4 regions of the Comamonas sp. CMM03 genome follow, and region 1 is predicted to be linked to each of the others. Evidence: predicted binding sites of a transcription regulator. Region 1 holds the regulator's gene; each other region holds the start of a gene.

The links. Region 1 encodes sigma-54, which starts transcription at its own class of promoters, with help from an activator protein. Its sites were predicted from a motif close to TGGCANGNAANCTGCTTT; they were not measured.
Region 2: KW830_RS04245 (nitrate regulatory protein) is a predicted target of sigma-54. The motif match lies at 5,460-5,477, and genes of this name have one in related genera.
Region 3: nirB (nitrite reductase large subunit NirB) is a predicted target of sigma-54. The motif match lies at 5,814-5,831, and genes of this name have one in related genera.
Region 4: KW830_RS15585 (urease subunit gamma) is a predicted target of sigma-54. The motif match lies at 5,036-5,053, and genes of this name have one in related genera.

What each region holds. Positions count from the first base shown of each region.
Region 1 covers NZ_JAHUXB010000006.1:19,459-26,576, reverse strand. Annotated here, with positions in the region: gene KW830_RS18950 (class I SAM-dependent RNA methyltransferase) at 1-1,082, opposite strand, end outside; gene KW830_RS18945 (hypothetical protein) at 1,223-1,594, shown strand; gene KW830_RS18940 (ribokinase) at 1,646-2,659, opposite strand; gene KW830_RS18935 (RNA polymerase factor sigma-54) at 2,864-4,429, opposite strand; gene lptB (LPS export ABC transporter ATP-binding protein) at 4,484-5,263, opposite strand; gene lptA (lipopolysaccharide transport periplasmic protein LptA) at 5,260-5,901, opposite strand; gene KW830_RS18920 (thiol:disulfide interchange protein DsbA/DsbL) at 6,056-6,706, opposite strand; gene KW830_RS18915 (SPOR domain-containing protein) at 6,776-7,118, opposite strand, start outside.
Region 2 covers NZ_JAHUXB010000001.1:947,674-954,791, reverse strand. Annotated here, with positions in the region: gene imuA (translesion DNA synthesis-associated protein ImuA) at 1-540, opposite strand, end outside; gene KW830_RS04265 (OmpA family protein) at 827-1,387, opposite strand; gene KW830_RS04260 (gamma-glutamylcyclotransferase) at 1,586-2,251, shown strand; gene KW830_RS04255 (hypothetical protein) at 2,438-2,773, shown strand; gene KW830_RS04250 (NADP-dependent isocitrate dehydrogenase) at 3,040-5,271, shown strand; gene KW830_RS04245 (nitrate regulatory protein) at 5,507-6,793, shown strand.
Region 3 covers NZ_JAHUXB010000001.1:938,522-945,639, forward strand. Annotated here, with positions in the region: gene KW830_RS04215 (nitrate reductase) at 1-2,600, opposite strand, end outside; gene nirD (nitrite reductase small subunit NirD) at 2,686-3,084, opposite strand; gene nirB (nitrite reductase large subunit NirB) at 3,149-5,653, opposite strand; gene KW830_RS04230 (ABC transporter ATP-binding protein) at 5,972-6,802, opposite strand; gene ntrB (nitrate ABC transporter permease) at 6,799-7,118, opposite strand, start outside.
Region 4 covers NZ_JAHUXB010000004.1:365,656-372,773, forward strand. Annotated here, with positions in the region: gene KW830_RS15550 (urease accessory protein UreF) at 1-525, opposite strand, end outside; gene KW830_RS15555 (multidrug efflux SMR transporter) at 522-854, opposite strand; gene ureE (urease accessory protein UreE) at 851-1,438, opposite strand; gene KW830_RS15565 (gamma-glutamylcyclotransferase) at 1,487-1,957, shown strand; gene ureC (urease subunit alpha) at 1,976-3,694, opposite strand; gene KW830_RS15575 (urease subunit beta) at 3,694-3,999, opposite strand; gene KW830_RS15580 (HupE/UreJ family protein) at 4,013-4,621, opposite strand; gene KW830_RS15585 (urease subunit gamma) at 4,723-5,025, opposite strand; gene KW830_RS15590 (ATP-binding protein) at 5,272-7,118, shown strand, end outside.

The DNA of each region.
Region 1 (7,118 bases):
CAGTGGCTGGCCAGCTGGCTGAAGAACTCGCCGCCGTCTTCGGTCTGCGCGGTTTCACGGCCTGCGCGCTCCACCTGCCCCATGCGCTCGGCGGCATTGCGGCCGGCGGAACCGGCCGCGGCGATCCGCTCGCCATAGGGCGGGTTCAGAATCAGCATGCCCGGCTGCTCGCAGGGCGGCATGCGCTGCAGCGCATCACCGCCGCGCAGCTGGATGGTGTCGGCCACCCCGGCGCGTTCGGCATTGCGCTGGGCAAAGTCCACCATCCGGAAGGCGATGTCGGAACCGTAAATGCCCACGGGCGACTCGGGCAGGATGGCGCTTTCCGCCTCATCCAGCATGGCTTCCCAGACATGGCGCTGGAACGGCACCAGCTTCTCGAACGCAAAGCGGCGCAGAATGCCGGCGGGAATCTTGCGCGCAATCTGCGCGGCCTCGATCACCACGGTGCCGCTGCCGCAGCAGGGGTCGTACAGCGGCTGCGGGTTGTCGCCATGCGGGTCCCAGCCGCTGGCGGCCAGCATGGCGGCGGCCAGGGTTTCCTTCAGCGGAGCGTCCCCCTTGTCCTCGCGCCAGCCGCGCTTGAACAGCGCTTCGCCCGAGGTGTCGATGTAGATGGTGGCGCCGTCGGTGGTCAGGTGCAGGTGCACGCGCACATCGGGGTGGTGCGTCTCCACGCTGGGGCGCACGCCATGGCGCTTGGCGCGGAAGCGGTCGGCAATGGCGTCCTTCACGCGCAAGGCGGCAAAGTTCAGGCTGGTCAGCGGGCTGTGCTGGGCAGTGACCTCGATCTTGAAGGTCTCCTGGGGCGAAAACCAGATCTCCCAGGCCACCTCGCTGGCCGCGCGGTACAGATCGTTCTCGTTGCGGTACATGCTGTGCGACAGCTCGATCAGCACGCGCTGTGCCAGCCGGCTGTGCAGGTTGAGCAGCAGGGCGTCGCGCCACATGCCGCGCAGCATCACGCCGCCCCGGCCCACCAGCAGGTCTTGCCCGGTGGCGCCGGTGATGGCGTGGACCTCGTCGGCCAAAAAGCCCTCGACGCCGGCGGCGCAGGGCAAAAACAGGTGCAATTGGTTCATAGCAAGCCGCCAAGGATACGCGAGACACCCCGGCCACGGCGCGCGGTGGAGTTTCTGCGTCCCCCCTGTCCGGACCGTCCAGGCTCCCCTGCTGGCCTCCCGGACACTCCGCACCGCCGGGATTTGCGTACGATGCGGGCATGTCTACGCATTTCCTGACCTCTGTCCCGGCACTGGCCCGTGTCCGCCTGCTGCTGGCTGCTTCGGCCCTGGCCCTGCTCAGCGCCTGCCAGTCCGCGCCCACCCAGCCGGCAGCGCCTGCCACCGCCGGCCAGGCCATGCCCGCCGCAGCCACTGCGCCTGCCGTGGCCGAACCCCAGCCGCTGGACGAAACCCCGGAGCCGCCGATTCTGGGCAAGCGCACCGACAGCCATGGCTGCAAGCCGTCTACCGGGCATGCCTGGTGCGAACGCACCAAGAGCTGCGAACGCCCCTGGGAGCTGGCCCTGCAGCGCGGCTTTGAAAACACCCCGGCGGGCTGGCACGCCTACTGCGACGGCAGCACCCGCTGAGCACGGCAGGCCTGCAGCCCGGCACGGCGGCTGGCGCGCTCGCCCCGCCGCCTACTGCACATGCAGCGGGCTGGCCACGCCACCGGCCAGGGCTTCGACCTGGGCCCGCTGCGGTATGGAAGGCTGGGCGCCCACCTGGCCCATGCACAGGCTGGCGGCACGTATGCCCCATTGCACGGCATCGCCCAGGGCATGGCCTTCGGCCAGCCGGGTGACCAGCGCCCCCAGAAAGCTGTCGCCCGCCCCCGTGGTGTCCAGCACCGGCAGCGCCAGCGCGGGATGGGTGCTGACACGCCCGCCGCAGACGGCCACCGCCCCCTGGGCGCCCAGCGTGACCACCACCTGGGACACGCCCCGCGCCAGCAGGCGCTGGGCGGCGTCGGCCGCCGTGGCCGGGCTGTCCACCGCCTGATCGCTGTAGGCGGCGGCTTCGACCTCGTTGACCACCAGGGTGTGGACCAGGGGCCACCAGGCTTCAGGCAGCTCGCGCACCGGTGAAGGGTTGAAGACCACGCGGCAGCCAGCGCTGCGTGCGGCCTCCAGCACCTGCTCCAGCACGCTGTCCGAGGTCTCGCGCTGCAGCAGCACGAAATCGGCCTGGGCCAGCACGTTCAGCAGCGCCTCGTCCGGCAGCTCCAGCAGCACATTGGCGCCGGGCACCACGCAGATCCGGTTCTGGCCATTGCCCTCCACCAGCACCATGGCCGCTCCGGTGGAGACCCCGTCCAGCACCTGCACATGGTCCATGTCCACGCCGGCGTCGTGCAGCGCCAGCCGCAGGCTGTTGCCATGGTGGTCACGGCCCACGCAGCCAAACAGCGTGACCTGGGCGCCGTGGCGTGCGCAGGCCACGGCCTGGTTGCCGCCTTTGCCGCCAGGCAGGTAGCGCAGGCTGTGGGCCATCACGGTTTCCCCGGCCCGGGGCACACGTTCCAGGTGCAGCACCGCATCCATGTGCAGGCTGCCCACCACGGCGATGCGGGCCACGCTGTGCGGGTGATCGGGTTCGGGCTGCGCCGACAGCAGCTTGCGGGGCAGCGCGGAAGAAGAAAGCGGTGCAACCATGGGGTGTCTCCTTTGCTGCCAACGGCCGTGGCATGTGCGGAATGAACCAAGGATGGCTGCACGATACCTCCAACTGCCGGTGCTGCCCAGCCGGTTTGCACGGGTCTGGGGGATTGCGGCAGCGCAGCATGCACGCAGGGGTTCCGCCACCGCGGGCCGTGGCCTCACCGGGCGTCCCGCAGCCCTCTGCGGCACTCCTTGCGCTTACAGCGTCTTGCGCAGATTGGCCGGAGCGATCTTCAGCGCCTCGCGGTACTTGGCCACGGTGCGGCGGGCGCACTCGATGCCCTGCTCCTTGAGCATTTCGGCGATCTGGCTGTCCGACAGCGGCTTCTTGGCGTTCTCGGCCGAGACAAACTGCTTGATCAGCGCCCGCACCGCCGTGCTGGAGGCATTGCCACCGGTTTCCGTGCCCAGCCCGGAGCCGAAGAAATACTTGAGCTCGAAGGTGCCGTGCGGCGTGGCCATGTACTTGGCGGTGGTCACCCGGCTGATGGTGGATTCGTGCAGGCCCAGCTCGTCGGCGATGTCGCGCAGCACCAGCGGGCGCATGGCCAGCTCGCCGTGCACGAAGAAGTTTTTCTGCCGCTCCACGATGGCGCGCGACACCCGCAGGATGGTGTCAAAGCGCTGCTGCACGTTCTTGATGAACCAGCGGGCTTCCTGCAGGCGCTGCTGCAGGCCGGCATGGCCTTCGCTGCCCTTGTGGCCGCGCAGCGCACCGGCATACACATCGTGCACGCGCAGACGCGGCAGCACGTCGGGGTTGAGCTGCACGTTGAACTGGGGTGTGCCTTCGCTGGCGCGGCGGCCGGCGCGGGTGACGATCACGTCCGGCACGATGATGTTGCGCTCCACATTGACAAAGCGCCGGCCGGGCCGGGGCTCCAGCCGGGCGATCAGCGCCATGGCCATGCGGGTGCGCTCTTCGCTGCTGCCCGTGGCCTGCATCAGGCGGCGCACATCGCGCCGGGCCAGCAGGTCCAGCGGCTGGGCACAGATTGTCAGCGCCGTTTCCACCACACTGGCCTCGGCCTCACCGCGCTGCAGCAGATGGTTCAGCTGCAACTGCAGGCATTCGGCCAGCCCCTGGGCGCCCACGCCCACCGGCTCCAGGCTGTGCAGCAGCCGCAGTGCCACGGTGAAGCGGTGCACCAGTTCGTCGAGCTGTTCCGGGTCGTCCGTGCCGGCCAGGCCCTCGGCCAGGGACTGCAGCGACTCTTCGAGGTAGCCGTCGTCGTTCAGGTTCTCGATCAGGAAACGCAGCACATAGCGGTCCAGCTCGGACAGGTGCAGCGACAGCGACTGGCGCAGCAGGTGGTCGGTCAGCGATTCATGTGCACGGGCCAGATCCAGGGCGCTGACTTCGTCGCCATCGCCGCCCTGGGCGTTGCGCGCCGGGGCATCACCGCCCCATTCGCTGTCATCGGGCCGCAGTTCGCTGGTGCCGTCGCCCTCCCAGTCGGGGGCATCGTATTCCGTGCTGCCGGAGCCTTCCGCACTGTCGGCGGGCGCCTCCGCAGCCCCTGCCGTCAGCGCGCCATCGGCGGCATAGTCATCGCCCTGCACCGGCGTATCCGACTGGGACAGGCCGAAGTCTTCGCGGGGGGCGTCGTCGCTGTCGACTTCCAGAAACGGGTTGTCGTCGAGCATCTGCTCGACTTCCTGCGCCAGCTCCAGCGTGGACAGCTGCAGCAAGCGGATTGACTGCTGCAATTGCGGCGTCAGCGCCAAATGCTGCGACACCCGCAGTGACAAACCAGGCTTCAACGCGACGCTCCCTCTCTGTGATCTTGTATGTGTCGTGGCGGCGGAAGTGGCGGGCTACATCCTGAAATGTTCGCCCAGGTAGACCCGCCGGACGTCGGCGTTCTCCACAATCTCTTCCGGTGTGCCCTGCGCCAGCACATGGCCGTCGCTGATGATGAAGGCGTGGTCGCAGATGCCCAGCGTCTCGCGCACGTTGTGGTCGGTGATCAGCACCCCGATACCGCGCTCCTTGAGGAAGCCGATGATGCGCTGGATCTCGATCACCGCGATGGGGTCGATACCCGCAAACGGCTCGTCCAGCAGGATGAAGCGCGGCTGCGTGGCCAGGGCCCGGGCGATTTCCACGCGGCGGCGCTCGCCACCCGACAGCGCAATCGCCGGCGAGGAGCGCAGGTGGTCCACACGCAGTTCCTTGAGCAGATCAGTCAGGCGCCGCTCCACCTCGGCCTTGTTCAGGGGCTTGCCCTGTTCGTCCTGCTGCAGCTCCAGCACGGCGCGGACATTGTCTTCCACGCTGAGCTTGCGGAAGATGGAGGCTTCCTGCGGCAGATAGGACAGGCCCAGGCGCGAACGCTGGTGGATGGGCATGTTCGCCACCGAGTGGCCGTCGATGTAGATATCGCCGGCATCGCTGCGCACCAGGCCCACGATCATGTAGAACGAGGTGGTCTTGCCCGCGCCATTGGGGCCGAGCAAGCCCACCACTTCGCCTTTCTGCACGGCCAGGGACACGTCCTTGACCACCTTGCGGCTGCCATAGGACTTGGCCAGATGGTGCACTTCCAGGCGGCTGCTGGCGCCTGGGGCGGTCGGGGTGTCGGAAGAGCGGGTCACGGGTTGCGCAATTTCATGGTGTCCGAAGGCTTGAGCGGCTGCGCACTCGGCGCCACCGGGGCCTGCGGGGGCTGGGTCTTGGGCGCCAGCACGGCGCGCACGCGGCCACCGGAGCCGGCCGCAGCTTCCTCGCTGCCCGGCGTGGCGCGGCGGTTGCCGTCCACGGTGAACACATCGGTCAGGTTGTTGTAGGTGATGATGTTGCCGGTGATGTCGTCACTCAGCGTGGCGCCGGTGTAGCGGCGCAGCTGGCCCCGCTGGATCAGGCGCACATCGTCCTTCTTGCCGTCGTACTCGATGATTTCGCCTTCGCCTTCCACGTACTCTTCGGGTGCACCGGGCTGGGTGTCGCGCTTCTGGCGGAAGAACGCGCGCTTGCCGGGGGCCGCCCAGACCTTGCCGAACTGGTAACCCTCGGCGTCCTGGCGCACTTCCAGCTTGGCGCCGCGCAGCACGATGGTGCCCTTGGTCAGCACCACATTGCCCGTGAACGTGCTGACCTGCTGCAGCTCGTCATGGTGCAGCGCATCGGCTTCGATGTTCATGGGCTTGTTGCGATCGGCCTTTTCGGCCTGTGCCGTGCCCATGGCAGCTGCCAGGACCGTCAGCGCGAGTATCGGGAGGAGTTTGCGTGTCATGTGAGAAGGCATGAATCTTGCAGCCATTGTAGGGCACTGGTTTTCCCCAGGGCTGCCCTGTGGGCGACTCGCAAGGAAATCGACACAAAAAAGCCCGCTGGAAAGCGGGCTGTGTGCAGGGCGGTCAGGCCCTGCCGGGCGAAAGCGGGACCGCTCAGGCCTTGCGGCTCTGGTTGGCCAGGTAATCCACCACATTCAGCACGTTCTGCATGCTGCCGGCGCGGGGGCCGTCGGTGTAGAACTTGCCGGCCACGCCCATGGAAGGCACGCCCTCCACATCGTATTCCTGCTGCAGCGCCGAAGCCTTGCGCACCTGGTTGGCCACGGTGAAGGAGTTGTAGATCTCCTTGAACTTGGCCACGTTCGCGCCCTGCTTGCCCACCCATTCGAAGATGGCGTCATCGGTGGCCAGCTTGTTGCGCTCCACGTGGATGGCGTGGAACACCTTGACGTGCATGGCGTCGAAGTTGTCCATGGCCTGCAGCGTGAAATACAGCTTTTGCTGGGGCACGAAGCTGGCGTTGAAGGCCACGGGCACACGGCGCACCACCACATGGGCGGGAGCCTTCTGCTTCCAGGCGGCGAATGCCGGCTCGAAAGCGTTGCAATGCGGACAGCTGTACCAGAAGAACTCGACCACTTCCACCTTGCCGGCAGGTGCCTCGGTGGTGGCGGGCTTGGACAGTTTCACATAGTCCTTGCCTTCCTTGGGGGCGGCGGCCTGGGCATGGGCGGTCGCGGTGGCGCCCAGGGCCATGGCAGATGCGACCGAGGTGACGGCCAAGGAAAACTCACGGCGTTTCATCAAAGCTACTCCTGTTAGGGGATATTCACTGCCCAGTCAGAGCCGGGCCGTGGCAAAAAGTTCTGCCGGTCAGCGCTGCACGCGCACCAGGGCCGAATCCACCCCGGCGCCGTCGAGCTTGCCCTTGAGCTGCTCGGCGTCGTCACGCTTGCCGAATGGACCCACCCGCACCCGGAACACGGTACGGCCGTTCTGCTCGCGCTCGCTCACGCGGGCTTCCCAGCCCAGCATGGCCAGCTTGGCGCGCTGGGCATCGGCGTCGGCCTGGGTGCGGAAGGCACCCGCCTGCACAAAGTAGTCGAAACCGTCCGAACCCGAAGCGGCGGCGGCCTTGGCCTCCGACTGCTTGAGCTTCTGGTTGGCCAGGTCCCCCAGCGGGTCCGCCGAGGAGGCCTTGCCGTCAGGTTTCTTG
Region 2 (7,118 bases), on a different contig from region 1:
CATGGCCGTCTCCGGGCGGACCAGGAACACCGGGGCATCGCAATGGATGGAATGAACTTGCAGGCGGCGGATCTGCTCCGGGCGGGCCTGGGGCAGCCAGGCAATGACCGCACCGGCAGGTTCGGACTTCAGCAGCTGTTCGGTGACCCACAGACGCTCCTGCGCCCCCTTGGCGTCAATCCAGACCAACTGTTCGGGGGGCAGGCCCAGCTGGGCCAATCCCATCGCATGGGGAATCTGGGGCGGTGCGACCAGATAGATACGCGCCGCCTTGTCGGCCAGCAACCCTGGCAAGGCGGGCCCCAGAAGCCGCCATTCAGACACCGCCGCTTGCGGCTGCAGCAGCTCGCACAGGCTCGCTGTGGGCCAGCCCTGCCCTGGCAGGGCCTTGTCCAGGGCTTCGTAGCCTGTGGGCACCGTCCGGCTGGCGCAGGTGCTGACCTCGTTTCCACACCACAGCGCGTGTGCAATATGCGCAGGCAGCTTCCCCCGGTCAAGGCCGGGAGCCAGCGAAAGGCGGGCGTGGTTGGCGTAGGTCATGGCAAATACTGTTTATACATACAGTATATTGAAGTTTGCCTGCGCGCTGAAGGGGGCGTTGAGGGGACATTGAAAGAACTTGGTACTGCTTCGCTTTCCGAAGCAGTCTGTCCTGCCCCAACCGGCCGTACCGGCACGGATGGCAACGTCAGATTGCCCAAACCTGATGTGTTCTCGGGGGCATTGGTTCCTTCGCGGCCGCACACCCGTCCATGAAAAAGGCCGTGCAATGCACGGCCTGATGGCGGCAAAGCAAGGGGCTGCCCCTTGCTGAAGCGACAGCGGCTTACTCGATGATCACCACTTCCACGCGGCGGGCTTCGTCGTTGCTGCCGTCGGCCTGGGTCACTTCGGGCTTGCGCAGCTCCACATTGCCGGCGACCACGCCCTGGGCAATGATGGACTGCTGCACGGCCTGGGCGCGGCGCTTGGCCAGCTCGGCGTTCACTGCGGCGTTGCCGGTGGCGTCGTGGTAGCCGGACACCGCCAGCTTCTTGCCGCGCTGGGCGGCAATGCGCACCACATCGGCCAGGGCTTCGTCGGCACCAGCGGCCAGCTCGGCGCTGCCTGTGGCGAAGTAGAACTTGACCACGCCTTCTTCCACGCGGATGTAGGCGCCATCACCTTGCTGCACGGCACCCGCTGCCAGGGCAGGCGGGGTGCTTTGGCTGGCCACTGCAGAGTCCACCACGGCCGGAGCCGCCGCAGTGGGCGCGCCCTTGGCTCCGGCGACCGAGCGGTACACCACCGCGCCGACGACGGTGCCGACCACCAGAAGCACCAGGGCAAAAATGATGCCGAGGGCAAAGCGCTGTTGGCTGTCGTCGTCCGATGTATTGAAGGCCATGAAATTCTCCAGAGGATGTTGTGTGTGATCGTGCGTTCTTGCAGCCCGAATGCGGGGCATGGCGGAGCCTGTCCAGCCTGCCGCCGCTACGCGGGCCCGCTTGCGGGGGCCCATTCTAGAGGGAGTGCCGCCTGCATATGTAGTGCGCCTGTAGCCGCGTCGTGCCCATCCCATGGGTTTTGCTCTAGCATCACAGCCATGTCCGAAGTCCCTACTCTTCTGCCCGCCGCACCAGGCCGTGATCCACGCACTTTTTTGGAGCAAACGCTGCAGCAATGGGGGGGTGAACAGGATTTGTGGGTATTCGGCTACGGCAGCCTGATCTGGCGGCCCGAATTTGACTTTGCCGAGCGGCGCGATGCCAAGGTGCACGGCTGGCACCGCGCGCTGAAGATGTGGAGCCGCATCAACCGCGGCACGCCCGAACGCCCCGGACTGGTGTTTGCCATGCTGCCCGGAGGCAGTTGCCAGGGCGCAGCGTTCCGCATTCCCGCCCGGCAGGGGCATGAGACCCTGCATGCGCTGTGGCAGCGCGAGATGCCGCTGGCCACCTACGACCCACGCTGGTTGCAGTGCAGCACGCCCGAAGGCCCGGTGCGCGCCCTGGCCTTCACCCTGTCGCGGCACAGCCCCAGCTACTGCGGCACGCTGCCCCCCGAGCAGTACCAGCGCATCTTTGCCGAATCCGCCGGCATCTACGGCACCACGCGCGACTATGCCCTGGCCACCTACGACGGTCTGCAGGCCATGGGCATCCGCGACCGGGCGCTGGAACAGGTGCTGCACTGGGGCAAGGCCTGGGAAGACCGCCAGCCCCCGGCCCCGCCGCAGGCCCGCACAGGGCACCAGCCCCGGGGGCGCTGAACGCCCACGGTTGTCCCATGGCAGGCATGGAGGGCGCTGTAGCGCTCAGCACCCTGACAACCCGCAGCCCACACCGTGGTCAGTGCAGGCCCGGGCACCGCGGCGACGGTCGCACCATCTTGATGCGCATCAAACCCCGGGACATCCCATCGGACAGCGCCCGGCCTGCGGCCGATAATCCGCAGCATGTCTGACACCCCTACTTCCGCTCCCGACGGCGCAGCCGACACCACCCCGGACCACGCCGCAACGGCAGGGGCCGACACGCCCGTGCGCAAGCCACGCCTGGTGCGCTGGCTCATCGGCCTGCCGGTGGCCTTCTTTGCCATCCTGATGGCCATGGGTTATCTGTTCAATACCCCCGAAACCGAAGACCGCTGGGTCGCGCGCGAAACCATCCGCCTGTGCTGGAAGGAAGTGCAGAAGCCGCCCAAAGAAGGCAAGCCCGTGCATTTCACCCAGCAATCCGAATGCGAAAAGCTGGAATTCGACTTCAAAACCCAATATGGGGAAAACCCCTGATTCAGGGGCATGAAATCGGGCGGTCCGCAGGGCGGCATGCCGTGGCCGGCCGGTGGCGAAGTTACAGCTTGTGCATCGCAGCATAAAACACCGTTCCGTAGTGTGGAAGCTGATGCTAAACTCAAGTCTTATACAAGAGTTGGGATTGCGATCGCAGGTCCGCTCTTGTGGTGCGCTACACAGATAGCGAGCCGGGCCTACCCGCCCGGTGCCAATACGCCACGCGCGCAGGCGCGGTTTTTGAACCCTAGACAACAGACCACAACATGTCTTCATCCTCCAAGATCATCTACACACTGACTGATGAAGCACCGATGCTGGCAACGTATTCGTTGCTGCCCATCGTGCAGGCGTTCACGCGCTCCGCTGGCATTGACGTCGAAACCCGCGACATCTCGCTGTCCGGCCGTATCCTGGCCCTGTTCCCCGAGCTGCTCAAGCCCGAGCAACGCATCGCCAACGACCTGGCCGAACTGGGCGAACTGGCCAAGAAGCCCGAAGCCAACATCATCAAGCTGCCGAACATCTCGGCCTCCATTCCCCAGCTCAAGGCTGCCATCAAGGAACTGCAAGGCAAGGGCTACGCCCTGCCCGACTATCCTGATGTGCCCGCCAACGACGTGGAAAAAGACGCCAAGGCCCGCTACGACAAGGTCAAGGGCTCGGCCGTGAATCCCGTGCTGCGTGAAGGCAACTCCGACCGCCGCGCACCGCTGTCGGTCAAGAACTACGCCCGCAAGCACCCCCACAAGATGGGCGCCTGGACGGCCGACAACAAGGCCCACGTGTCCCACATGGATGCTGGCGACTTCTACGGCAGCGAAAAGTCCACCGTCGTGGCCAACGCTGGCAATGTGCGCATCGAACTGGCCACCGCCGCCGGTGCCACCAATGTCCTCAAGGCCACCACCAAGGTGCTGGCCGGTGAAGTGATCGACGCCTCCGTCATCAGCAAGAAGGCCCTGCGCAGCTTCCTGGCCGCACAAGTGCAAGACGCCAAGGACCAGGGCGTGCTGTTCTCCGCCCACCTGAAGGCCACCATGATGAAGGTCTCCGACCCCATCATCTTCGGCCACGTGGTCTACGCCTACTACGGCCCCGTGCTGGACAAGCACGCCGCTGCACTGGCCGAGATCGGCTTCAACGCCAACAACGGCATCGGCGACCTGTACGCCCGCCTGGACAAGCTGCCCGAAGCCAAGCGCGCGGAAATCGAAGCAGACCTGAAGGCCCTGGCCGCCGACCGCCCCGCTCTGGCCATGGTCAACAGCGACAAGGGCATCACCTGCCTGCACGTGCCTTCCGACGTGATCGTTGACGCCTCCATGCCCGCCATGATCCGCGACTCCGGCGGTATGTGGAACGCCGAAGGCAAGCTGCAGGCCGCCAAGGCCGTCATCCCTGACCGCTGCTACGCTGGCGTCTACCAGACCGTCATTGACGACTGCAAGAAGCACGGCGCGCTGGACCCCGTCACCATGGGCACCGTGCCCAACGTGGGCCTGATGGCACAAGCCGCCGAAGAGTACGGCAGCCACGACAAGACCTTTGAAATCGCCGAAGCCGGCACCGTGCGCGTGGTGGACGAAGCCGGCGCCGTGCTGCTGGAACAAGCTGTCGAAGCCGGTGACATCTTCCGCATGTGCCAGGCAAAGGACGCACCCATCCGCGACTGGGTCAAGCTGGCCGTCAGCCGCGCCCGTGCCTCCGGCATGCCCGCCGTGTTCTGGCTGGACGAAAACCGCGCCCACGACGCACAGCTGATCAAGAAGGTCACCACCTACCTGAAGGACCATGACCTGTCCGGCCTGGACATCCAGATCATGTCGCCCGTCAAGGCTACCCAGTTCTCGCTGGACCGCATCCGCAAGGGCCAGGACACCATCTCCGTCACCGGAAACGTGCTGCGTGACTACCTGACCGACCTGTTCCCCATTCTGGAACTGGGCACCTCGGCCAAGATGCTCTCCATCGTGCCCCTGATGAACGGCGGCGGCCTGTTCGAAACAGGTGCCGGCGGCTCTGCCCCCAAGCACGTGCAGCAGTTTGTGGAAGAAGGCTTCCTGCGCTGGGATTCGCTGGGCGAATTCATGGCCCTGGCTGCTTCGCTGGAGCATCTGGCCGGCTTTGCCAAGAACCCCAAGGCCCAAGTGCTGGCCGACGCCCTGGACGCTGCCACCGGCCGCTTCCTGGACGAAAACAAGAGCCCCTCGCGCAAGCCTGGTGCCGGCATCGACAACCGCGGCAGCCACTTCTATCTGGCCTCGTTCTGGGCCCAGGAACTGGCCAAGCAAGGCAAGGACGCCGAGCTGCAAGCCGTGTTCAAGCCCGTGGCCGAAGCCATGGTGACCAATGAAGCCAAGATCGTCGAAGAGCTGAACGCCGTGCAAGGCAAGCCTTCGGACATCGACGGCTACTACCGTCCCGATGAAGCCAAGACCGGCACCGCCATGCGCCCCAGCGCCACGCTGAACGCCATCGTCGGCAAGCTGGCCTAAAGCCAGGTCTGTGCCCTGCCTCTGTGAAGGGGCGGTGGCGACGGCTACCAAAAACCGGCCGTCCCTTTGCGGGGCGGCCGGTTTTTTTATGTCCGGGTTATCGCACCGGCCTGGCCTGCGTACAGTGCGGCCATCGTCAGGACTCTCTTGTGACGCGAATGCATGCGCCATGCACATGCACCACCATGAGGCACAGAACTTGCTGCCTGCACGGTAAAGCTCCGCATGCCCCACCATGACTTCTGCCCTGCATTACCTGATTGCCGTCCGCCGCTGTGAAATGGGCGAGCTGGAGCAACTGCTGCACACCAGCACCCTGGTGCGCCAACTGGGTGCGCTGATCCATGCGCTGCAGGCCGAGCGCGGCCTGTCCAACATCGTGCTGGCCAGTGGTGGGCAGCGCGGCACCAGCGTTCGGCTGGCGCAGGTCCAGACAGCGGACCGCTGCACGGCACAGCTGCACCAGGCACTGGCGCAACTCGATCTGAATGCCTTCCAGGGCGGTCACGGTGCGCGGCTGTTCAACCATATCGCCTATGTGTTGCAGGGGCTGGACGCCTTGCCCGCGCTGCGCCAGCAGGTCAGCGCGCTGGCGCTGACACCCGATGCCGCCACAGCGGCCTATATCCGCCTGATCGCTGGCCTGCTGGCCGTGGTCTTCGAGGCGGCCGACAGCGCCACCGAGCCAGGCATTTCCCGCCTGCTGGTGGCCATGTTCCACTTCATGCAAGGCAAGGAGCTGGCCGGCCAGGAGCGAGCCACCGGGGCCGCTGCCTTTGGCAGCGGCCGCAGCCAGGCCGCACGCCAGCAGCACTGGCTGCATCTGATCGACGCGCAGGAGCGCTGCTTTCAGGTGTTTGCCGATTGCGCACCCGCCACGCCATTGGCGCTGTGGGAAAAGACCCAGCACCACAACCCCGAGTTGCTGGTGATCGAGCGCATGCGCCGCATGGGCTGCACCGCCGCCACCGGTCAGGCCCTGGATGCCGAGCTGAGCACACCCTGGTTTGAAGCCTGCACCGCCCGCATGGATGCCTTGTATGCCATCGAGGTGCAGCTGGCTGACGAGCTGCAGCAACGCTGCACCGCCCAGCTGCAGGCGGCCCGACAGGCGCCAGAGCCACGGGCACTGTTGCAGCGCAGCGCCGGTGCGGGTGACGCCCCTGCCCCCGCAGCGCCCGACGGCCTGCCCGATTTCTTCCATGCACCAGCCCCCGAAACCACGCTGCAACTGGGCAACAGCCTGGCACCGCAGCTGGGCCAGTCGGTGCTGAGCCTGGTCCAGGAGCAATCCCAACGGCTGCGGGCCATGCAAGCCGAACTGGAAACCGTGCGCTCCGCCCTGACCGAACGCAAGACGCTGGAGCGCGCCAAGGGCCTGCTGATGGCGCACCGCCAGCTCAGCGAGAGCGAAGCACACAAGCTGCTGCGCCAGACCGCGATGAACCAGAACCGCCGCCTGATCGATGTGGCCGAGGCCGTGCTGGCCATGGCCGATCTGCTGCCGCCGGCGCAGGGCTGACCTTCCCGCACACCAGCCGAAACGCACCAACACACAGCAGCACTGGCGCCGGCACCCCTGCTGCAGCGCACCAAAACCGCGCTGCCATCCACCGATATGCGCACTGCAAAGCGCATCACCGCGCTCCATAGGCGGTGCTTCCCTGGGGAAACCCGCCGCTGGCAAGCTGGCACGGTTTCTGCATTCCTTGGCGGTGAATCCCGGCCAACGGCGGTCTGGAATCAGCCCCCACACACAGGACAACGGCGTCCCCATCCCCTGCGCACCGCAGACGGATCGGGACGCCGTTGTGCTTTGCAGCGCTGGAAACAGCCCTGTGGTGGGA
Region 3 (7,118 bases), on a different contig from region 1:
AGCGGGGCATCGCCTTCCAGCAAAGCCGACAGCCAGCCGCCGGCACGGGTGTCGCCGCACAGCAGCAGGCCGTCCAGCCAGGTCTGGCCTGCCGTGTCACCGCTGCCGGCGCGCAGGCGCAGCGTGCGGCTGTGGCCGCGTTGTACATCGGCGTAATGCAGCAGGTCCGGCCCCTCCAGCTGCAGCAGCTGGCGGACGTGCTGCAACAGGGCCGCATCGGGCGCCGTGGTGCATGCTGCGCGCAGCAGCAGGCCCTGGCGGGCGCCGGCGGCTTGCTCCAGGGCACCGTTTTCCCCAAAAGGCACGCAGCTGGCACAGTCGAACGCAGGGAGCAAGGCGGCCAGTTGCTGGCGTGCGGCGAGGACGCGCTCCGGGGGCAACCAGACGCGGGCCAGCAAGCTCCACGGCAGGTCCACGGCCTGTACGTTGACGGCGGCATGCTTGAGCTCCGGCTGCTTGGACTGGGGGCAGAACGCCGGGGTGGTCAGTGCGTTCACGCCCCCCACGGCTTGGCCCTGGGGGTCGCGTCCGCTCAGGTACTCGCTGCCCCAGTGCATGGGCAGGTAGACCTGGGACAGACTCAGGCCGGGATCGGCCTGTACCGGCAGCACGATCTGGCCGTGGCGGCTGCGCACCGCCACCAGTTGGCCGGGCTGCAGACGGCTGCGTTCCATGTCCTGCGGGTGCATGCCCAGCACGGGTTCGCTCTGGTAGGCAAACAGGCGGCCCAGTTGGCCGGTGCGGCTCATGCCATGCCACTGGTCGCGCAGGCGGCCGGTGTTCAGGCTGAACGGAAAGCGCGCGCTGCGCGGCTCGGCGACAGGGCGGTAGGGCTGGGCGGCAAAGCGGGCGCGGCCGTCGGCGGTGGGAAAGATGCCGTCGGCATACAGGCGTGCCGTCCCTGCCTGCGCACCGGTGGGTAGCGGCCATTGCTGTGGGCCTGCGGATTCCAGCAGGGGCCAGGACAGGCCGGTGATGTCCAGGTCCCGTCCGCGCGTGCTGTCGCGGTGTTCGTTCCAGATCCGCTCGGCGCCTGCTGCGGCGTTGCCGGTGTCATAGGTGAACAGGCTGGGCTGGCCGGGGCGCAGGCGGGTCTCGATGCGCTGCGCGATCTGCGTGGCAATCTGCCAGTCGTGCCGGGCCTGGCCTGGCGCCGGCACTGCGGCGCGCACACGGGAGATACGGCGTTCGCTGTTGGTGACGGTGCCCAGCTTTTCCCCCCAGGTGGTGGCGGGCAGCAGCAGATCGGCGTAGGCGGCGGTGGCCGTGGTGGCGAATGCGTCCTGCAGCACCACCCAGTCTGCACGTTCCAGTGCGCGGCGCACAGTGGCCTGGTCTGGCAGGCTGTGGGCGGGGTTGGTGCAGGCGATCCACAGGGCTTTGATCTGGCCGTCGGCGGCAGCTTCAAACAGTTCGATGGCGGTCTTGCCGGGACTGGCCGGCACGCTGGGCACGCCCCAGAAGGCGGCCACTTCGGCACGGTGCTGCGCATTGGCCAGATCGCGGTGAGCGCTGAGCAGATTGGCCATGCCTCCCACTTCGCGGCCCCCCATGGCATTGGGCTGGCCGGTCAGCGACAGCGGGCCGGCACCCGGCTTGCCGATCTGGCCGGTGGCCAGGTGCAGATTGATCAGCGCGGCGTTCTTGGCCGTTCCGCTGCTGCTCTGGTTCAGGCCCTGGCAGTACAGGCTGAGCGTGGGGGCGCGCTGGGCGGTGCTGCCGTCTTCGCCGCCCAGTGCAAACCAGCGCGCGGCCTGCAGCACATCCTGCATGTCCAGGCCGCAGTCGAGTGCCACGCGCTCGGGGGTGGCTTCGCGCACCAGGGCCTTGATGCCGTCGAAACCGCTGGTGTGGCGGGCGATATAGTCCGTGTCCAGCCAGCCTTCCCACAGCATGGCGTGCAGCATGCCGTGGAACAGCTGCACATCGGTGCCGGGCTGCAGCGGCAGGAAGAGGTCGGCGATCTCGGCCGTCTCGGTGCGGCGCGGGTCGGCCACGATGATCTTGAGCTGCGGGTTGGCGGCCTTGGCGTCTTCCATGCGCCGGAACAGGATGGGGTGGGCCCAGGCGGCATTGCTGCCCACAATGAACAGACAACGGGCATGCTGCAGATCGTCGTAGCAGGCAGGCGGGGCATCGGCGCCCAGGGTGGCTTTGTAGCCTGCAACGGCGCTGCTCATGCACAGGCGGGAATTGGTGTCCAGGTTGTTGGTGCCCAGCAGGCCCTTGGCCAGCTTGTTGAAGACGTAATAGTCTTCCGTCAACAACTGGCCGCTGGCGTAGATGGCCACGGCATCCGGCCCGTGCTGCTGCACGGTATCGGCCATGCGGGTGGCCGCCAGGTCCAGTGCGGTGTCCCAGTCTGTGGGCTGGGGCGCCTGCCCGCGCGCAGCGCGCAGAAGCGGCTGCAGCAGCCGCGTTTGCTGGGCCAGCGCGGGGGCGGCGGTCAGGTGCAGCGTACTGCCCTTGGTGCACAGGCGGCCGTGGTTGGCGGGGTGCAGGGGGTCACCGCGCACGCCGGTGATCTGCGTCCCTTCGGACTGGATGATCACACCGCAGCCGACGCCGCAGTACGGGCAGGTGGAACGGGTTTCGGCCATGGTGTGGGCTTTCCGAGGTGGGGAGCGGCGTGTGCAGACGGGTCTGTACATGCCACCATGCTTGAGCTTGAGAGTGGTGCTGCGTTCAGGCCGCGTTGCTGGCGGCCTGGCCGCAGCGGCGGGCCGGCCCGGCGATGGGACGGGTCAGGTCGGTGGCCTTGGTGGCCAGCTCGGCCGCATCCATGAACACCTGGCCGTCGCGCACCTGGACGACAAAGGCGGGGGTACAGCCCTCGTCGGGCGCAGCGGCCTGGCCGTCGCACAGGTCCAGGGTCCAGTTGTGCAGCGGGCAGGCCACGCTGCGGCCGAACACCATGCCCTGCGACAGCGGCCCGCCTTTGTGCGGGCAGCGGTCGAGCAGGGCGAAGATTTCGTCCTCGGCATTGCGGAACAAGGCCACGTCCAGCCCCTGGGGGCGGGCGACGCGGCGGGCGCCCAGCACGGGGATGTCGTGGACGGCGCAGATGGCTTGCCAGGTGGTCATTGCTATTCCTTTCGGATCTGCTGGTATCGATGGGAGATTCATGAAGGCCTGCCGGGGCGGTACATCACACGCTGGCGGTCTGGGTGGGAGCCGCCTGCTGCGGCATGGCCGGGAGAATGGGGATGACGCGCTGGAACTGGCGGGCATCCACATGGGCCTTGTCAAGCTCGAACCAGGGGTCGGGTTCGCCATCCAGGGCGAACTGCAGCTGTTCCCACAGGGCCTTGCGGCCGGCGGCGTCTTCCAGAATGCGCCGCTTCACGTAGTCCAGGCCCACGCGATTCACATAGTGCACCGTGCGCTCCAGGTACCAGCCTTCCAGGCGGTAGAGCTGCATGAAGGCGCCCGTGTACTCCAGCACCTCTTCGGCCGTCCTGAGCTTGGTGAAGAAATGCGCCACCTCGGTCTTGATGCCGCCGTTGCCCGCGATGTGCATCTCCCAGCCGCTGTCCACGCCGATGATGCCCACATCCTTGATGCCCGATTCCGCACAGTTGCGCGGGCAGCCGCTGACGGCGAACTTCACCTTGTGCGGTGCATACATGCGCCACATGGCCCGCTCCAGGTCCTTGCCCAGCTGGGTGCTGTCCTGTGTGCCCATGCGGCACCATTCGCTGCCCACGCAGGTCTTGACGGTGCGCAGGGCCTTGGCATAGGCGTGGCCGCTGGGCATGCCGATGTCGTTCCACACCGCCTGCAGGTCTTCCTTCTTCACGCCCAGCAGGTCGATGCGCTGGCCGCCGGTGACCTTGACCGTGGGGATCTGGTATTTGTCCACCGCATCGGCAATGCGGCGGAGCTCGTCTGCCGTGGTCTCGCCACCCCACATGCGCGGAATCACGCTGTAGGTGCCGTCTTTCTGGATGTTGGCGTGGCTGCGCTCGTTGATGGCGCGGCTTTGCGGGTCATCCTGCGCCTCCTTGGGCCAGGTGCTGATCAGGTAGTAGTTCACGGCCGGGCGGCAGGTGGCGCAGCCATTGGGCGTGCGCCATTCCATGAAACGGAAGACCGCATCCGTGGTCAGCAGGTGGTGCTGGGTGATGGCCTCGCGCACGGCCTGGTGGCCATGGTCGGTACAGCCGCACACCGCCTTGGTCTTGGGCGTGCTGGAATAATCGCCACCGGCGGTGAACATGATGATCTGTTCCACCAGCCCGGTGCAGGAGCCGCAGCTGGCACTGGCCTTGGTGTGCTTGCGCACCTCGTCCAGCGTGAACAGGCCTTTGTCCTTGATTGCCTTGCAGATGGCACCCTTGGTCACGCCGTTGCAGCCGCAGACCTCGTCGCTGTCGGCCATGGCCGAGGCCTTGCTGTGGCCTTCGTGGCCGGTGTCACCGATGTTCGACTCGCCAAACATCAGCCGGTCGCGGATGTCTGCGACTGAGCGGCCTTCGCGCAGCAGCTTGAAGTACCAGCTGCCGTCCACGGTGTCTCCATACAGGCAGGCGCCCACCAGCTTGTCCCCCTGGATCACCAGCTTCTTGTAGACGCCGCCGCCGGGGGCATAGGGGTCGCGCAGCACGATTTCTTCCGTGTCCGCACCACCCTGGAAGTTGCCGGCCGAAAACAGGTCGATGCCGGTGACCTTGAGCTTGGTGGAGGTCAGCGAGCCCTGGTAACGCCCGATGCCCCATTCGGCCAGGTGGTTGGCCAGCACCTTGCCCTGCTCGAACAGCGGGGCCACCAGGCCGTAGGCCACGCCGCGGTGGGCGGCGCATTCGCCCACCGCGTAGATACGCGGATCGGTCACGGTCTGCAGCGTGTCACTGACCACAATGCCACGGTCCACATGCAGGTGCATGCGCTGGGCCAGGGCGGTGTTGGGGCGGATGCCCACGGCCATGACCACCAGATCGGCCGGAACTTCGCTGCCGTCCTTGAAGCGCACGGCACGCACGCGGCCGGTGTCGCCGGCCAGCAGCTCCTGGGTCTGGGCCTGCATCAGGAACTGCATGCCGCGCTCGGCCAGCGACTGCTGCAGCATCCGGCCGGCCACATCGTCGAGCTGGCGCTCCATCAGCCATTCGCTGGCATGCACCACCGTCACCTGCATGCCGCGCTTCATCAGTCCGTTGGCCGCTTCCAGCCCCAGCAGGCCGCCACCGATGACCACGGCATGGCGGTAGCGGGTGGCCGCGTCGATCATGGCCTGGGTGTCGGCAATGTCGCGGTAGGCCAGTACGCCCTGCAGATCGTGGCCGGGCAGCGGCAGGATGAAGGGGTTGGAGCCGGTGGCCAGCACCAGGCGGTCATAAGGGGCGCTGATGGTGTTGCCCGCCGCATCCACGCCATGCACCACGCGGCGCACCCGGTCCACCTCGGTCACCGTGCAGCCGGTGTGCAGGTGGATGTCATGGTCCTGGTACCAGGACCAGTCGTTGAGCACGATTTCATCGAGCGTCTGCTCGCCGGCCAGCACGGGCGAGAGCAGTATGCGGTTGTAGTTGGGGTGGGGCTCTGCGCCGAAGACCGTGATCTGGTACAGATCGGGTGCAATCTTCAGCAGCTCTTCCAGGGCGCGCACACCGGCCATGCCGTTGCCTACCAGAACCAGTTGGGATTTTTTCATCGTGCCCCCGTGGGTGGTTGCTTCATTCCAGGTTCGAAAACAAAAAAGGCGTCCTTTCCGGGCAGCGGTGTGCTGCGGGGAAAAGACGCCTTTGTCTTGTGCGACCTGCTTTGCGCCATTGCATAGCAGGTCTGCGGGCCAGCGGTGGCCTCGTTCATTTCAAGCAGTTTCTGTGCCAGTTGGCGCCAGGAACTTGCCCGGGAGCGGGTGCTTCACCCGGTATTGCAACGCACCGTGGTGGTGCGTTCGTGGTGTGTTCAGCGCGTGCCGTGGCCCACCGCAGTGCACGCCTGCGGTGCCCGGCGTCTGTGGACGGGGTCAGGCCGCTTTTTCTACATGGCCCTGGCGGGTGTAGAGAAAATCGATCACCGCCTTGCGGCAGCGCTGGTAGTCCCGGTCTTCGGCCAGTGCCACGCGGTTGCGCGGGCGCGCCAGCGGCACCTGCAGCACCTCGCCAATGGTGGCGGCGGGACCGTTGGTGAGCATCACGATCTGGTCGGAGAGCAGCACGGCTTCGTCCACATCATGAGTAACCATGACCACGGTGCTCCGGGTGCGTGCCACGATCTCCAGCAACTCGTCCTGCAGCTTGGCACGGGTGAGGGCGTCCAGTGCACCAAAAGGCTCGTCCATCAGCAGCACCTGGGGCTCCATGGACAGTGCCCGGGCAATGCCCACGCGCTGCTTCATGCCGCCGGAGATTTCGCCCGGCCGCTTGTGCGCTGCATGGCTCAGCCCCACCAGTTCCAGGGCAGCCGCAGTGCGGGCCTGGAGCTGGGCCTTGGTTTCCTTTTTGCCGAACACGCGCTCGACGGCCAGATGGACGTTGGCATGGCAGGTCAGCCAGGGCAGCAGGGAATGGTTTTGGAACACCACGGCGCGCTCGGGGCCCGGGCCTTTGATTTCCTTGTTGGCGCATAGCAGATTGCCGGCGGTGGGGGTGGTCAGCCCGGCAATCAGGTTCAGCAGGGTGGATTTGCCGCAGCCCGAGTGGCCGATCAGGCTCACGAACTCGCCCCTGGCAATGTTCAGGTTGATGTCGCGCAGTGCAGGGAACAGCCCTTTGGTCGTGGTGAAGGTCTGCTCCACACCCTGGATCTGGATGAACTTGGTGGAGAGCGACGGGTTGTGCAAGGTCGGATGGTTCATGCTTTCACCTCTTCAAACGTAAAGGCCGAAGCCAGTTTCACCAGTGCCCATTCCAGCAGCAGGCCCACGATGCCGATCACAAAGATGGCGATGATGATGTTCTTGACGTTCAGGTTGTTCCACTCGTCCCAGACCCAGAAGCCGATGCCCACGCCGCCGGTCAGCATCTCGGCGGCCACGATGACCAGCCAGGCCGTGCCCACGGCCAGGCGCACACCGGTCAGCAGATAGGGGAGCACCGAGGGGAAGAGGATGGTGGTGGCGATTTTCCATTCGCTCAGGTTCAGCACGCGGGCCACGTTCATATAGTCCTGGG
Region 4 (7,118 bases), on a different contig from region 1:
GGCGGCCTGCACCATGTTCTCGGCCCAGCCGAAGGCATAGGCCAGCAGCGCGTCGCGGCCCGTGGCGCCGGTGCAGTGCGCCGCAAACGAGAACGCTATTGGGTAGCTGGCATCCTGCGTGCCCAGCCAGGCGATGGTGGGCTGCAGCGCCGCATCACCGGCATGGCGGTTGCGCAGCCAGTCCACCAGCGAACGGCCCATCTGTTCGGTCTGCAGCCGCAGCTCGCTGGTTTCGCGTGTGGTGCGCACCCATTGGTTGAGTGCAGCAATGCGCTCGCGGTCATCGCTGTGCCAGGCCGCTGCCGCCTGCGCAATCACCGCCATGTCGCCGCGGGACTGGGTCAGGTGCAGCTGCTGCACCAGCCAGTGTGCGGCTTCGCTTTCGTTCGTGACCAGCTCCGCCTGGATGGCGGATTCCAACCCTTCCGAATAGGAAAATCCGCCGATCGGCAAGGCGGGCGAGGCCAGCCACATCAGCTGCAGAAAGCTGGCGGGCGCAAGCTGCAAAGGGGCGCTGCTGGTCATGCAGGTTCTCCGCGCAGGCTCAGAAATTTGAGGCCCACAATGCCCATCACGATCATGCCGAAACAGGCCATGCGGGCCAGGCTGCGGTCTTCATCCAGAAACAGCATGCCGTAGGCGGCGGTGCCCACGGCGCCAATGCCCACCCAGACGGCGTAGGCCGTGCCCACGGGAATGCTGCGCGTGGCCAGCGACAGCAGGTACATGCTCGCCGCGATGAACGCCACGCAGAACAGGCTGGGGCCCAGGCGTGTGAAACCTTCGGTGCGCGGCATGGCGGCGGCGTAGAAGATCTCGCACAGGCCGGCGGCGATCAGGAACAGCCAGTTCATCCGTGGTTGCACTTTCCGTGGTCATGCCCGTGACCATGATCGGGCGCATGGCCGTGGTCATGGCTGTGCCCATCGGAGTGGCTGTGCGTATGGCCATGGTGGTGGTGGCTGTGGCCGTCATTGGTCACATGGCCGCCGTAGGCTCCGCCTTCCGGCTCGAACGGCAGATCGGCTTCCACCACGGTCATGTGCATGCTGCGCAGCATATCGGCCAGCACATGGTCGGGCTCGATCTTCAGATGGTCGGGCTGCAGCTCGATCGGGACATGGCGGTTGCCCAGGTGGTACGCGGCGCGCATCAGGTCGAAGGGCGATCCGTGCACGGCGCAGGCGGTGATGTGCAGCACTTTCTGCGGCGCCGCCAGCACGCGGACCAGCGATCCATCCTCGGCCACCAGTACGTCGCCGCCGCGCACGGCCTGGCCGCGCGGCAGAAAGATTGCCAGTTCGCGGCCCTGGCTGTCGGTGGCGGCAAAGCGGCTCTTCTGGCGCACATCCCAGTCCAGCTCCACGGTCGCAGCGCGTTTGAGCAGGGGGGCAGACAGGCCTTGGCCTTGGGGCAGCAGTTTGTTGGCGGTCAACATGGTGAATTCAGGTGCAAAAAGGACTTTGAAAGCGATAGCATGACATGCATGTCAAGAGACGATTTCCAGCCTTTTCCTGCGGCGATGCCGCCCTGGCACAGCTGCGGTGCAGAGCATGTGGCGGTGTACGGCACGCTGCGCGAAGGCGGCAGCAATGACATCCGGCGCTTTCAGCCCGGCATCGCGCAGGTGGGTACCACCTGGCTGCAGGGCAGCTTGTGGGACATGGGCCAGTGGCCCGGACTGCAGCTGGATGGCTGCGGCCCGGTGCTGGCCGAGGTTTACCCCTTGCATCCCGCGCTGGAGCAGCAGCTGGACCGGCTGGAAGACATCTGGCCGCAGGATCTGGGCCAGTACCGCAAGCGGCTGCTGACCCAGACCGTGCAGCAGGGGGATGGGCTGGTCGTGACCTGCCGCATGATGGTGTATGAAGCCCTGCCGCAGGCCCTGGCCCGCTGCCCGCGCGTGCCCGCCGGTGACTGGCTGGCGTGGTTCAGGGCGGGCAAGCCGCAGGGCTAGGCAGGGCATGCGCGGCCCTCAGAACAGGAAATAGCGCTGCGCCATTGGCAGGCTGTGCGCGGGCTCGCAGGTCAGCAGGTCCCCGTTGGCACGCACGGCATAGGTCTGGGCGTCCACTTCCATATGGGGGGCCAGGTCGTTGTGGACCATGTGCTGCTTGCGCACGCCGCGAATGCCTTTCACGGCCGACAGCGTCTTGTGCAGGCCGAAGCGCTGGCCAATGTCCGCGGCCAGACCGGCTTGCGAGACAAAGGTGAGCGAGGTCCTGGCGATGGCGCCGCCAAAGCTGCCGAACATGGGCCGGTAGTGCACCGGTTGCGGCGTGGGGATGGACGCATTGGGGTCGCCCATGGCGGCCATGGCAATGAAGCCGCCTTTCAGGATGCAGGCGGGTTTGACCCCAAAGAACGCGGGCTTCCACAGCACGATGTCGGCCCATTTGCCCACTTCGATGCTGCCCACTTCGTGGCTGATGCCGTGGGCGATGGCGGGGTTGATCGTGTACTTGGCGATGTAGCGCTTGACGCGGAAGTTGTCGTGGCGCGCGCCGTCACCTGGCAGTGCACCGCGTTGCAGCTTCATCTTGTGCGCGGTCTGCCAGGTGCGCAGGATCACTTCTCCCACACGGCCCATGGCCTGGCTGTCGGAGCTGAACATGCTGATTGCGCCAATGTCGTGCAGGATGTCCTCGGCCGCAATCGTCTCCTTGCGGATACGGCTTTCGGCAAAGGCCAGGTCTTCGGCAATGCCCGCATCCAGGTGGTGGCAGACCATCAGCATGTCGACGTGTTCGTCCAGCGTGTTGATGGTGTAGGGGCGTGTGGGGTTGGTGGAACTGGGCAGCACGTTGGCCTCGCCCACCACCTTCAGGATGTCGGGCGCATGGCCGCCGCCCGCGCCTTCGGTGTGGAAGGTGTGGATGGTGCGGCCCTTGAAGGCGGCCACGGTGTCTTCCACAAAGCCGGACTCGTTCAGCGTGTCGGTGTGGATGGCCACCTGCGTGTCGGTCTCCTCGGCCACGGTCAGGCAGTTGTCGATGGCCGCGGGCGTGCTGCCCCAGTCTTCGTGCAGCTTCAGGCCGATGGCCCCGGCACTGATCTGCTCGTGCAGGCCCTGCGGCAGGCTGGCATTGCCCTTGCCCAGAAAGCCCAGGTTCATGGGGAAGGCGTCGGCGGCCTGCAGCATGCGTTCCATGTTCCAGGGACCGGGCGTGCAGGTGGTGGCAAAGGTGCCGGTGGCCGGGCCCGTGCCGCCGCCGATCATGGTGGTCACGCCACTGGTCAGCGCCTCTTCGATCTGCTGTGGTGCGATGAAGTGGATGTGGGTGTCGATGCCGCCCGCGGTGACGATCAGTCCCTCGCAGCTGATGATCTCGGTTCCCGGGCCGATGATGATGTCCACACCCGGCTGCGTGTCCGGGTTGCCCGCCTTGCCGATGGCGGCAATGCGGCCGCCCAGCAGGCCGATGTCGGCCTTGACGATGCCCCAGTGGTCGATGATCAGCGCATTCGTCAGCACCGTGTCCATGGCGCCCTGCGCGCGGCTGCGCTGGCTTTGCGCCATGCCGTCGCGGATGGTCTTGCCGCCGCCGAATTTCACTTCTTCGCCATAGCCGCCTGCGGCCAGCGTGAAGTCCTTTTCGACTTCAATCAGCAGCTCGGTGTCGGCCAGGCGCACGCGGTCGCCCACGGTGGGGCCAAAGGTTTCGGCATAGGCGCGTCGGTCCATCTGTGCCATCACAAGTCTCCCTGTACCAGGCCGCGAAAGCCGTAGATTTTGCGGTCGCCGCCCATGTCCACCAGTTCCACCGTGCGTTGCTGGCCCGGCTCGAAGCGCACGGCCATGCCGCTGGCGATGTTCAGGCGCATGCCGTGTGCGGCGTCGCGGTCGAAGGACAGTCCCGCATTGGTTTCGGCAAAGTGGTAGTGCGATCCGACCTGGATCGGGCGGTCGCTGGCATTGCGCACCACCAGGGCCACGGTGCGGCGGCCCGGGTTGAGAGGGTGGGCACCCTCGTCCAGTAGCAGTTCTCCGGGGATCATGCGGGCCTCCGGTTTATGCCAGCTTGGTCAGCATGAAGGCACCCAGGGCCGCAGTGGCCCCGCCGCCGAGCTTGGCAGCCCACTGGTGGCGCTGCATCACGGCCTTCCCCAGCACCATGCCGCAGACATGCAGCAGGCCCGATCCCAGCGCAATGCCGGTCAGGGCACCAACCGCGGCCCAGCCCGTGTCCCCCGCCAGCTCAAAGCCGTGGGCGGCGCCATGGAAGAAGGCAAACACGCCGGCCAGCGCGGCGGCCAGCACCCAGGGCATCTTCTTTTGCACGGCCACCAGCAGGCCCAGCACCAGCACGGAGGCTGCAATCATGGGCTCCACGCCCGGCACCCACAGGCCGGCAAAGCCCGCCAACGCACCGGCCACCAGCAGTGCGACAAACGCAGCCGGCGCGCGCCAGGCGGGCGTGACGGTCAGTGCGCTCCAGGCGCCCACTGCCAGCATCGCGGCCAGGTGGTCGGCGCCGGTGAACGGGTGGGCAAAGGCATGGCTCATGCTGTCCAGGAAATTGTGGTGACCGCCGCCATCCGCGCCCACATGGGCCAGGGCGGATAGGGGCAGGGCAGTCGCTGCAGCGGTCAGGGTGGTGAGGAGGTGTTTGGTTTTCATGGCAGTCTGGGCAAGAAGGGGAGAGCCGGCTGGCGAAAGGGCAAATGGCGGCGCAGGGGGCGGTGCAATGTGCGGTGCAGTGGGGGCGGTCGTGGCGGCGCTCAGACGATGGGGTCGTGCACCGTGACCAGCTTGGTGCCATCGGGGAAGGTGGCTTCGATCTGGATGTCGGGAATCATTTCCGGCACCCCTTCCATCACATCGTCGCGCGTCAGCACCGTACGGCCTTCGCTCATCAGCTGCGCCACCGTCTTTCCGTCGCGCGCACCTTCCAGCACATAGGCGCTGATCAGGGCCACGGACTCGGGGTAATTCAGCTTGAGTCCCCGTGCACGGCGCCGCTCCGCCAGAAACGACGCAGTGAAGATGAGCAGCTTGTCTTTTTCGCGAGGTGTGAGTTCCATGCCCACAGGCGATGCAAGCGCTGTGCCAAGTGCTGCACCGCTTTGGCGAAGCCTGTGTGCACAAAAACAGTGCAATCAAAGGGTTGCCTGCTTTTGGTGCATGCATGGTTGTGGTGCATGCGCGAGATCGGGGGGAGGCTGGGCGAAGGCATGCCGCAGCGGCGCAGGCGGGTCGCGCACCTGCCGGGCGCCATGGTGGCGGCGTGTGCATGCGGCGCGGCATGAAAGCTGCAAGCGTGGGCCTCCATGGCCCGTCCCCCGCTGACCACTGTTGCTGACAACCCCCCTGCAGCCGCGGCCGAGCTGGCTGTGGCGGCGCCTGCCGCGCAGCAGGTGGTCAAGGTGCGCCGCGACTACAACACCTGGGTGGCGACGGAGACCTTGGAAGACTACGCGCTGCGCTACACCCCGCAGCGCTTTCGCAAATGGTCCCATGCACGTGTGGCGCACACCGCCTTCGGTGCGGCCTCGTTCCTGATTCTGGAGGCCGTGGGCGCCACGCTGCTGGTGCAGTACGGCTGGGCCAATGCCTTCTGGGCGATCCTGGCCACGGGGCTGATCATCTTTGCGGCCGGTCTGCCCATCAGCATCTACGCCGCGCGCTACGGGCTGGACATGGACCTGCTCACGCGCGGTGCGGGCTTTGGCTATATCGGCTCCACCATCACCTCGCTGATCTACGCCAGCTTCACCTTCATCTTTTTTGCGCTGGAGGCGGCGGTCATGGCCTATGCGCTGGACCTGGCGCTGGACATCCCGCCGGCCTGGGGCTACCTGGTGTGTGCGCTGCTGGTGATTCCGCTGGTCACCCACGGGGTGTCCATCATCAGCCGGCTGCAGGTGTGGACCCAGCCGCTGTGGCTGGTGATGCTGGTGGTGCCGTTTGTCTATGTGGCCATCAAGCAGCCCCAGGTGTTCAGCGAGGTGCTGCACTACGGCGGCGAGCGCAATGCCGGCGCCGGCTTCAGCCTGCCGCTGTTCGGCGCCGCGCTGACCGTGGGCATTGCCCTGATCACGCAGATGGGCGAACAGGCCGATTACCTGCGCTTCATGCCCCAGCCCGTGCCCGGCCAGCGCGGGCGCTGGTGGGCGGGGGTGCTGCTGGGCGGGCCGGGATGGGTGGTGCTGGGCGTGGCCAAGATGCTCGGCGGGGCGCTGCTGGCCTACCTGGCCATTTCCCACGCCGTACCGGCCGAACATGCGGTGGACCCGAACCAGATGTACCTGGCCGCCTACGAGAACGTGTTTCCCCATTACAGCTGGGCGGTGGCGGCCACGGCGCTGTTTGTGGTGATCTCCCAGCTCAAGATCAATGTGACCAATGCCTATGCCGGGTCGCTGGCGTGGAGCAATTTCTTCTCACGCCTCACGCACAGCCATCCTGGCCGGGTGGTGTGGGTGGTGTTCAACACCTTCATCGCCTTCATGCTGATGGAGATGAACGTCTTCCGCGCCCTGGGCGAGGTGCTGGGCCTGTATTCCAATCTGGCCATCGCCTGGATCATGGCCGTGGTGGCAGATCTGGTGATCAACAAGCCGCTGGGCCTGTCTCCGCCGGGGATCGAATTCAAGCGCGCCCACCTGTACGACATCAACCCCGTGGGGGTGGGCGCCATGGCGCTGGCGTCCTGCCTGTCGATCGCCGCGCACCTGGGGGCTTTCGGTCCGCTGGCGCAGGCGTTCTCGGCCGTGATCGCCATGGTCGTGGCCCTGGTCAGCGCACCGCTGATCGCCTGGGCCACCCGGGGCCGCTACTACATCGCGCGCAGCGCGCAGTCGGGGGGCGTCAGCTGCGCGCAGTGCAGCGCCGGCGGTACCGCCACGGCCACCGCCACCTTGCGCTGCACGGTGTGCGACCGCAGCTACGAGGCGCCGGACATGGCGCATTGCCCGGCCTATGGCGGCCACATCTGCTCGCTGTGCTGCACGCTGGATGCACGCTGCGGCGATGTCTGCAAGCCGCAGGCCCACCTGGCCGTGCAGTGGCGCAGCGCCCTGCGCTGGCTGCTGCCCCGGCCGCTGTGGCAGCTGCTGGACAAAGGCCTGGGCCACTTCCTGCTGCTGATGCTGGTGATCGCCCCGGTGCTGGCCGC